DNA from 3 places in the Corynebacterium sp. USCH3 genome. Region 2 is predicted to be linked to each of the others. Evidence: riboswitches for the same ligand, from Rfam matches in the RefSeq annotation. Region 2 holds a riboswitch; each other region holds the start of a gene.
The links. Region 2 has a riboswitch for thiamine pyrophosphate ahead of thiC (phosphomethylpyrimidine synthase ThiC). Riboswitches for the same ligand answer to the same signal wherever they lie in the genome.
Positions count from the first base shown of each region.

Region 1 (3,272 bases), on a different contig from region 2:
GCCGGCCGGGGGGACCTGGGCGGGCAGCGCACCGTTGAATTCGTGGACGGTTCCTCACCGGTCGACGAACTCTGACACGATGGGCTCATGCCCCAGGACGCTGAGCTCACCACGGCGCTGAGCCGGTTCGATGCACTGCCCGCGGTCACCACCGATGAGCTGGTGGGTCGGTGGCGCGGCTCCGAGGTCGCGACGGGACATCCTCTCGACGGCGTACTCGCCGCCGTGGGCTGGCACGGCAAGCGGTTCGACAGCGTCGACGACGGTCATCCGCTGATATTCGGCTCAGAAACGTCACTTTTCGCCGCGAACCCCGCGCTGGTGCCGATGTCCACCGGGATACGGCTCCGCTCCCTGGCCACGTTCGGACCCTTTCCTGCACTCCTGCGGGGTTATCTCCGGGCGACGGCGACGAAGCGTCCCCGGGCCCGTCTCCGGATGATGGAGTACCGCGGGGTGGTCAGCGCGACGATGGTCTACGACGACCTCCCCATCAACGACCACTTCCGGCGCGTCGACCCCAGGACGCTACTCGGTGTGATGGACTTCCGGCACACCCCGCGCCCGTATGTTTTCCTGCTGCACAGGGAAGACTGAACCAGTCCCCCGTGCACGACACTCACGTCCGGTCCGGAAGGGACGTCAGCTGCGTTCTCAGCTCTGAGGCGGCGTCGCGCGGGCTCCGCGCCTCGGTGACCGCCCGGACGACGACCGCACGCCGGGCGCCGGCGGCGAGGACGTCCGGCAGGGTGTCCCGGTTGACCCCGCCGATCGCGAACCACGGCTTCCCACCGGACTTCCCCCCTGCCCCGTCGCCCACCATGTCGGCGGTCCGGGACACAAACCCCAGCCCCGTCGCCGCACGACCCGGCTTCGTCGGCGTCTCCCACACCGGTCCCGTGCAGAAGTAGTCGAGATCGGTGTCGCGGGCCGCGGCCTCCGCCTGGTCGGAGGTGTGGGTCGACAACCCCAGGAGGACGTCCGGGCCCAGGAGCTCCCGGGCCTGCGCGATACCCAGATCATCCTGCCCGACATGGAGAATGTCGGCACCGACCAACGCGGCGATGTCCGCCCGGTCATTCACCGCGAACAGTGCGCCGTGCTCGGCCGCCACCTCCGCCAGCACCTCGATCGCGGCGATCTCGCCCGCGGTGTCCAGCGTCTTGTCACGCAGCTGGATGATGTCCACGCCCCCGTCGTAGGCGGCGTGGAGGAACTCCCGCAGGTCACCCTGCTCCCGGCGCGCCGGAGTGCAGAGGTAGAGCCGCGCAGCCCGGAGCTGTCGCCGGCGTCGGTCCCCGGGGGAGGTGCCCGATGCGCCAGGGGTGTGCATGAGAGGGGTGTGCGTGCGTTGATGTAGGTCCATGTGGTGTGATGGTAGCTGTTACGCGAACTACGGGAGCCCCTGATGCCGGGGCTGAGAGGACCGGAGCCACCGGTCGACCGTCGACACCTGATGCGGGTCATGCCGCCGGAGGAAAGAACGCACATGCCCGAGACTCTTGTCGTCGGTGCCGGGGTCACCGGGCTCAGTACAGCCTGGTACCTGCGGCGGGCCGGCCACGCCGTCACCGTCGTCGACCCGTCCCCGGGTGACGGGGCGAGTCACGCCGCCGCCGGGATGATCGCACCCGTCAGTGAAGTCGTCCACCGGCACGACGCGATCCGCCCGCTGATGCTCGCCTCAGCTGCGGCGTACCCGCGGTTCATCGCCGACCTCGAGCGGACCGTCGGGTATCCCGCCGGTTACCGGCCCACCGCCACGCTGGGTGTGGGGTCCACCCCCGGGGACATGGCGACGTTCCGGGACCTCGCCGAGGTCCAGCGCGCGTCCGGCATGACGGTGGAGCCCCTGGGTGTACGCCAGGCGCGCCGGAGGGAACCGTCCCTGGCACCCGGTATCTCGGGCGCCGTCCTCGTCGCCGACGACCACCAGGTCAATCCGCGCATGCTGATGGAGGCGCTCACCGCGGCCGTGTGCGCTCCCGCCGGTCCGGACGGGCCGCGGGGCAGGGTGGTCACCCGGCGTGTCCTCGGCGTCGTACGCGAGGGTGCCACGGTGACGGGCGTGCGGCTGGACGACGGCGGTGAGCTGCGTGCGGAGACCACCGTCCTGTGCCCGGGCCTCACGTTGGCTGATATCGACGGGCTCCCGGAAGCGCGATGCGTGCGACTGCGCCCGGTACACGGCGACATCCTGCGCGCGCGGGTGAGACCGGGACATCCCGGCCTGCTGGAGCACACGGTGCGTGGCCTGGTTGACGGTCGGCCGGTGTACCTCGTTCCCCGTGATGACGGAGAGATCGTCATCGGCGCCACGGAACGTGAGGACGGCTTCGACGGCGTCTCCCTCGACGGGGTGCACCAGCTCCTCCGGGACGCCCGGATCCTGGTCCCGGGGATAGCAGACCTCGAGCTCACCGAGATCCTGGCGCGGGCCCGCCCGGGGACGCCGGACGACCTGCCGTACCTCGGCGGCGTACCGGGTGTGGACGGTGTCGTCGTCTCGACGGGGTACTCCCGCCACGGGGTCCTGCTCGCTCCCCTGTGCGCCAGGCTCGCCACACTGCTGGTCACGGGGTCTCCCCCGGGCTGCCACGCAGCCGACCGCACGCCCGATGCCGCCCTGCTCGCCGCCACCTCCCTGGAAAGGACATCATGACCATCACCGTCAACGGAGAAGAACGCCGCCTCGATACCGCGGCGACGCTCGGTGACATCATCTCCGACCTCACCGGACAGAATCCGGACTCCGAGGAACTGGGCCTGGCCGTGGCGGTCGACGCAGCGATCGTCCCGCGCAGCCGGTGGTCCACCACCGACGTCCACGACGGTGCGGAGATCGAGATCATCACCGCCATGCAGGGAGGGTAGACACCGTGCCGACCCCACAGGACATGCTCACCGTCGGGACGTCCACGCTCACCTCGCGCCTGATCACCGGCACCGGCGGAGCAACGTCGCTGGAAGTACTGGAACAGGCGCTCACCGCGTCGGGGACGTCGATGACGACGGTCGCACTGCGCCGCTACAACCCCGCCACCGGGACGTCGCTGTTCGGTCTTCTCGACCGTCTCGGTATCGACGTCCTCCCCAACACCGCAGGCTGCTACACCGCCCGCGACGCGCTGCTCACCGCCCGACTGGGACGGGAGGCGCTCGGCACGACCCGGGTGAAACTGGAGATCCTCGCCGACGACCGGACGCTGCTGCCGGACGTCGTCGAACTCGTCGACGCCACCGAGACCCTCACCGCCGACGGGTTCGAGGTC
Region 1 covers NZ_JAQPZT010000002.1:185,538-188,809, forward strand. The annotation lists gene PQI66_RS04130 (NAD(P)H-binding protein) at 1-75, shown strand, start outside; gene PQI66_RS04135 (DUF4334 domain-containing protein) at 88-597, shown strand; gene thiE (thiamine phosphate synthase) at 620-1,333, opposite strand; TPP riboswitch at 1,386-1,497, shown strand; gene thiO (glycine oxidase ThiO) at 1,490-2,662, shown strand; gene thiS (sulfur carrier protein ThiS) at 2,659-2,874, shown strand; gene PQI66_RS04155 (thiazole synthase) at 2,898-3,272, shown strand, end outside.
Region 1: it holds a riboswitch for thiamine pyrophosphate, as region 2 does, so the genes downstream of both, thiO (glycine oxidase ThiO) here and thiC (phosphomethylpyrimidine synthase ThiC) in region 2, are expected to answer to the same signal.

Region 2 (3,272 bases):
GACTTGCGACGCTCGGACTTCTGCTGCTCCTCGGCGATCTCGGCGTCCCGCTGGGCCTCGGCGACGGCACGCTCACGCTGGACGCGGGCCAGCTCCGGGGCGGAGAGGGCCTGGATGTAGCCGTTCGGGTCGCTGATCGAGTTGATCTGGAAGCTGTCGATCTGCCAGCCGAAGCGCAGCATGCGCGGCTCGGCGTTGGAGAGCACCTGGCTGGCCAGCGCCGTGCGGTCGGAGATCATCTCCTCCACGGTGAGCTGCCCGATCATCGCGCGGGTCTCGCCGGAGAAGATGTCCTGGGCGGTGGAGACGATCTGGCCCTGATCGACACCCAGGAACCTGTTCGCAGCCTCGACCACGCTGTTCTTGTCCGCGGTCACGGAGAACACCACGGAGGCCTCGACGTCCACGTCGACGTTCTGCTTCGACTGGGCACGCACCGCGATGTTCACGGTGTTCGCGCCGATGTGGAAGCGCTGGACACGGTGCAGCACCGGGACGGACCAGGCACCGCCACCGATGACGACACGGTAGGGGTTGTCGGGTTTACGCGCGATCATGCCACCGGTGATCAGCAGGGCTTCGGTCGGCTTCGGGACATCGTAGAGCATTCGTTCTTCTTTCGGTCGCAACGGGGAACGGGCAGGAGAACACTTAGTACACCCTGAGCATATCGCACAGGGGGAAACGTTCTCGGGGACGGGCGACCACGGACGGCAGGCCTGCCGACGTACCGGCGTGCCCACGGTGTTTATGCTCGGGGGTTGTGTCCACCGTCGCGATCGTGCTGATACTCGCCGTTCTTGTCGGAGCGGTGCTCCAACGCATCACCGGGATGGGCGTCGGTCTGGTCGCCGGCCCGGTGCTCTCCGTGGCGCTGGGCCCGGCGGCGGGAGTGACCGTGGTCAACGGACTGTCCACGATCAACGCGGTGAACAACGCCTGGGCGGTGCGGGCGAAGACCGACTGGCGACGTTTCAGCTGTCTTGCCGGGGGACTGTTCCTCGGCTCGCTGCCGGCAGCGTTCGTCGTCCTGCTCATCGACGGCCCCTGGCTGCTGGTCACCGTCGGTGTCCTGGTCCTCGCCGCACTGGCGGTCACGTTGTTCCAGCCGGACACGGCGCGGGTGTCGGAACGAGCCGTCGTCCCCATGGTGCTGGCCGGAGCTGCGGGCGGGTTCATGAGCACCGTCGCCGGCATCGCGGCGCCTGCGTTCACCGTGTACGCGCGCCTGACCGGCTGGGACTACCGCGACTTCGTCGCCACACTGCACCCGGTGATCGTCGTCGCCAACTTGCTGTCCTTCGTGCTCAAGATCGTCATCTTCGGTGGCGTCGACGTCGGCGGCCTGCCCGCCTGGTTGTGGATCCTCGCCGTCGCCGCGATCTTCGTCGGAGCCTGGTTCGGCGACAGACTCTACGACCGGCTCTCCAGCGACGGGACGAGGAAGCTCGCCACGCTGCTGGCATTCGCCGGTGCGGTGACGCTGGTCATCAATGGTGTCGTAGCCATGCTCTGAGCAACGCTGAGCGTTGACCGATTGCAGGTGCTGTGCCGCCGTGGTAGGCATGAGGCGTCCACACGGGTGCCCCACGAGGGGCTGAGACCGGACTGTGATCGTCCGGGACCGTCGAACCTGATCCGGTTGATACCGGCGTAGGAAGTGAGGAGCGTAGCTGTGTCTACTCCGTCTGCCCCGTCCACCCCTGTCCAGCAGCACCCCGCGCACCGTCGCGGATGGATCGAAGACCATGGTATCCGGGTCCCGGTCACCGAGATCCACCAGGAGGCCTCCCCGGACGGCAGTCCCAACCCGCCGCTGCAGGTGTACCGGACCGCCGGGCCGGGCAGCGTTCCGGAAGAGGGCCTGGACCCCTGGCGTGATGAATGGATCCGGGCACGCGGCGACACCCGGGTCCAGCGAATCCGTGAACGACAGTTGCTTGACGACGGCCGGGCCGCCGTGCGCCGCGGCGCACCGTCCCAGCAGTGGCAGGGACGACGTCCCGAACCCCGTTGTGCGGCACCGGGCCGCACGGTGACGCAGATGCACTACGCACGTCGGGGTGTCGTCACCCCGGAAATGCGGTTCGTCGCCCTGCGGGAGAACTGCGACGTGGAACTGGTGCGCAGCGAAGTCGCCGCCGGTCGCGCGATCATCCCGCTCAACATCAACCACCCGGAAGCGGAACCGATGATCATCGGTCGGGCGTTCCTGGTGAAGGTCAACGCCAATATCGGCAACTCAGCGGTGACCAGCTCAATCAGCGAGGAAGTGTCGAAGCTGGAGTGGGCCGCGACCTGGGGTGCCGACACCGTGATGGACCTGTCCACGGGCAACGACATCCACACCACCCGGGAGTGGATCATCCGGAACTCGCCGATCCCCATCGGCACGGTCCCGATCTACCAGGCACTGGAGAAGGTCGACGGCAACGCAGAGGCACTGACCTGGGACATCTACCGTGACACGGTGATCGAACAGTGCGAGCAGGGCGTGGACTACATGACCGTGCACGCCGGCGTCCTGCTGCGCTACATCCCGCTGACCGCCGAGCGTGTCACCGGGATGGTGTCACGCGGCGGATCGATTATGGCTGGTTGGTGCCTGGCACACCACGAGGAGAACTTCCTCTACACGCACTTTGATGAGCTCTGCGAGATCTTTGCGGCCTATGACGTCGCCTTCTCCCTCGGCGACGGTCTGCGCCCGGGGTCGATCGCGGACGCGAACGACGCCGCACAGTTCGCCGAACTCGACACCCTCGCCGAACTGACACGCAGGGCCTGGGAGCACGATGTCCAGGTCATGGTGGAAGGTCCCGGGCACGTCCCATTGCACAAGGTTCGCGAGAACGTCGAACGTCAGCAGGAGTTGTGCGATGGGGCGCCGTTCTACACCCTCGGGCCGCTGGTCACCGACATTGCGCCGGGGTACGACCACATCACCTCGGCCATCGGGGCGACCGAGATCGCCCGCTACGGCACCGCCATGCTCTGCTACGTGACTCCCAAAGAGCATCTCGGTCTGCCGAACCGGGACGACGTGAAGACCGGTGTCATCACCTACAAGATCGCCGCACACGCCGCCGACGTGGCCAAAGGGCATCCGGGTGCCACCGCACGCGACGATGCCCTGTCCACGGCCCGGTTCGAGTTCCGGTGGCGGGACCAGTTCGCCCTCGGACTGGACCCGGTGACCGCACAGGACTTCCATGACGAGACGTTGCCCGCCGAACCGGCGAAGACGGCTCACTTCTGCTCGATGTGTGGAC
Region 2 covers NZ_JAQPZT010000003.1:516,428-519,699, forward strand. The annotation lists gene PQI66_RS08570 (SPFH domain-containing protein) at 1-608, opposite strand, end outside; gene PQI66_RS08575 (sulfite exporter TauE/SafE family protein) at 764-1,516, shown strand; TPP riboswitch at 1,569-1,677, shown strand; gene thiC (phosphomethylpyrimidine synthase ThiC) at 1,676-3,272, shown strand, end outside.

Region 3 (3,272 bases), on a different contig from region 2:
ACGACACAGATCCCGGCCACTGCGGTGCGGTCCAAATCCGCGGCGTTGTCGGCATTGACGTGCCCGATCGCCACGGAGGGGATACCGAGGTCGAGGGCGTGCGCAGCCAGGTCGTCGACACTGCCGGGGCCGGTGACCCCCAGGGCCCGTCCGGTGTCGGTCTTGGTGTCGGTCAGCTCCACCGGGCCGAGTCCGAGAACGTCCGGAGGACGGACTCCGTCACGCATGAGCCGTGCGAGGGTGTCGATCTGTGCGTGGTCGTCGACGGACAGCCCGATCATCAGGTCGTCGGGTAGCGCGGCACGGGCGGTCCGGAAGTCGATGTCGTCCTGTCCGATGTGCAGGTGCAGTCCGAGGCGGCGGGCCACGTCGAGCCGGTCGTTGACGAACAGCGGGACGCCGGTCCCGGCGAGTGTCTCGGCGAGTTCGGTGGCGCGCGTGGTGAACGCAGAGTCGTCGAGCGTCTTGTCCCTGAGCTGGACGACCCCGACGCCGCCGGAGACGGCACGTGCCACGATCCTGGCGACCTCGTCACGTCCTCCGCCGAGGACGGGATCGGTGACGAGGTAGAGCCCCCAGTCCACCCGGTGTGCCGTGGTGTGGCTGAGCGTCATACCTCCGCCTCCCGGTGGTCCTCGACGGAGACCAGGTCCGGGATCACCGTGGGGTCCTCCGCCACGGCGTCCAGGGCGTCGAGCCAGGCGACGGCGAAGCTGCCGGGCCTCCTGGTCCCTCCGGCAGGATCGGTTGCCGCGAGGATCCCGGCTGCCCCGGCGTGGGCGTGCGCGGCGAGCACGGCGTCATGGTCGGAGACTCCGTCGACCGCGAGTCGCGCCGCGCCGAGATAGGCCGCGGTCAGGGCCCCGAGGGAACAACCGGTCCCGATGACGCGCTGCATCATCGGGTCACCGGACCTCAGCCAGCTGACCCGACCGGTGGAGACCACGAGGTCACGGGGGCCGGAGACGGCGATCACCCCGGCAGTGCGTTCCGCAAGGGACCGCGCCGCCTGACCTGCGGCGTCGACGGCGTCGGTGGAGTCGACGCCGCGGCCACCGCGTCCGCCCGCGAGGGCGATCACCTCCGAGGGGTTGCCGCGTACCGCGGCGGGACGGTGGTTGACGAGGTCGCGGCTGAACGCGGTCCGCGCCGCCGGTCCGCCACAGGCGACGGGGTCGAGGACCCAGGGGGTGTCCGCGGATGCCGCACCACGTACGGCCTCCCGCATGGCGCAGTACTGGGCGGCGGTGGGGCTGCCGGTGTTGATCAGCAGTCCGGAGGCGATCTCCGCGAAGTCGGCGGATTCCTCCGGGGTGTCCACCATCGCCGGCGCCGCACCTGCGGCGAGCAGGACATTGGCGGTGATCTGGGGGACGACCTGGTTGGTGATGCACTGCACCAGGGGGGCGTGACGGCGCAGGTCGCGGACGGCCTGGATTAAGGCGGTAGGCGTGTCTGGCACGGACCATCCCTTCGCTAGTTCGAACTAGAGCAGGTTCAACGGGTGTGTTCTCAGCGCGTCTCCGCGCACCCCGTGTCTCGTGACGTCCAGCCTACAGCCTTCGGACGGGGAGAAAAGTCTGACCCCGTGCACACGTCCGGACGTGTGCACGGGGTCAGACCCGTCGCGGTGGAAAGGTGCAGGTTAGTCGGACACGGCGCGGGTGTCGCGGCCGTCACCGAACTTCAGGTTGTCACGCACCTCGATGGAGCGGATGTCCTGCTCGTCCTCGAGGGTGCGCAGCTTGCGCAGGGCGTTGCGGGCGTGCAGCTGCTGACGGGTGGCGACGAGGTGCCACCGGTTGGCGGACAGGGTGTTCAGGCCCCAGCTGTAGGCGGCGACGAAACGGTTGCGGAAGCCGACCATGAACATCAGGTGCACGGCGAGCCACATGAACCAGCCGACCGGACCGGAGATCTCGGCCTTGTCCAGTTTCACCACGGCGTTGAAGCGGGAGACGATGGCCATCGTCCCCTTGTCGAAGTACTTGAAGTCGGGGCGGTCGGTGCTGCCCTCCTCGACCTGGGCGCGAATGATCGACGCGGCGTGCTCGCCACCCTGGATCGCGACCTGGGCCAGTCCCGGAAGCTTGTCGAGGCTCATCATGTCGCCGATGACGAAGATCTCCTTGTGGTCGCCCACGGAGAGGTCCTTGTTCACCGGGACGCGGCCGGCACGGTCGGCCTCGACGCCGTCGATCTGGTCGGCGATGTGCTTGCCCAACGGGCTGGCGGCGACACCGGCGGACCAGATCTTGCAGTACGCCGCGACCGTGGTCTCTTCCTCGGTCTTCATGTTCTTCCAGGTGACACCGTCGCGGTCGACGTTGGTGACCAGCGAGTTGGTGACGACCTCGACACCGAGCTTCTCGAGGGTCTTCTGCGCCTTGCGGCCGAGCTTCTTGCCGAAGGGGGGAAGGACCTGCGGGCCACCGTCGACCAGCAGGATGCGGGTCTGCTCGGTGTCGGTGCGTCGGAACTCGTTGCGCAGGGTGCGGTGCGCCATCTCGGCCAACTGGCCGGCGAGCTCGACACCGGTGGGGCCGGCGCCGACGATGACGAAGGTCAGCTGGCGTGCCTTCTCGGCCGGGTCGTCGGTGATCTCGGCGCGCTCGAAGGCACCGGTGATACGGGCGCGGAGCTCGAGGGCGTCGTCGATGCTCTTCATGCCGGGGGCGAACTCGGCGAAGTGGTCGTTGCCGAAGTAGGACTGCCCGGCACCGGCGGCGACGATCAGGGAGTCGTACTGCAGGACGACGTCCTTGCCGCCCAGGTCGGCGGTGATGACCTTCTCGTCGACGTTGACGTCGCGGACCTCGGCCTTGATGACGCGGGCGTTGCGCTGCTTACGCAGGATCTGCCGGATCGTGGGGGCGATCTCGCCGGACGACAGCACACCGGTGGCCACCTGGTACAGCAGTGGCTGGAAGAGGTGGTGGTTGGTGCGGTCGATGATGGTGACGTCGACGTCGGCGCCGGCGAACTTCTTGGCGGCGAACAGCCCGCCGAAGCCGGCACCCACGATGACGACGTGGTGACGTCCGGAGGGACGGAAAGGGGTGGCGGTGGTCATATCAGCGATACTCCTCGTTCTGCGGTGGCCGGGCGGGGCGCCCCTCGGTGTCGGCGCCGGTGGTCATCGCGTGTTCTCTTCTGCATTGTGTCTTTTAGCACTGCTGCGTGTTCTACAGGGGGTCGGTGGACGCCGGTGTAGTGTCGTCAGCCGACGGACCTCCCGGTCGCGTCGGACCTGAGTGCCCATACTAGTGCCT
Region 3 covers NZ_JAQPZT010000001.1:643,664-646,935, reverse strand. The annotation lists partial or broken gene PQI66_RS03050 (bifunctional hydroxymethylpyrimidine kinase/phosphomethylpyrimidine kinase) at 1-614, opposite strand, end outside; gene thiM (hydroxyethylthiazole kinase) at 611-1,462, opposite strand; TPP riboswitch at 1,452-1,545, opposite strand; gene PQI66_RS03040 (NAD(P)/FAD-dependent oxidoreductase) at 1,646-3,073, opposite strand.
Region 3: it holds a riboswitch for thiamine pyrophosphate, as region 2 does, so the genes downstream of both, thiM (hydroxyethylthiazole kinase) here and thiC (phosphomethylpyrimidine synthase ThiC) in region 2, are expected to answer to the same signal.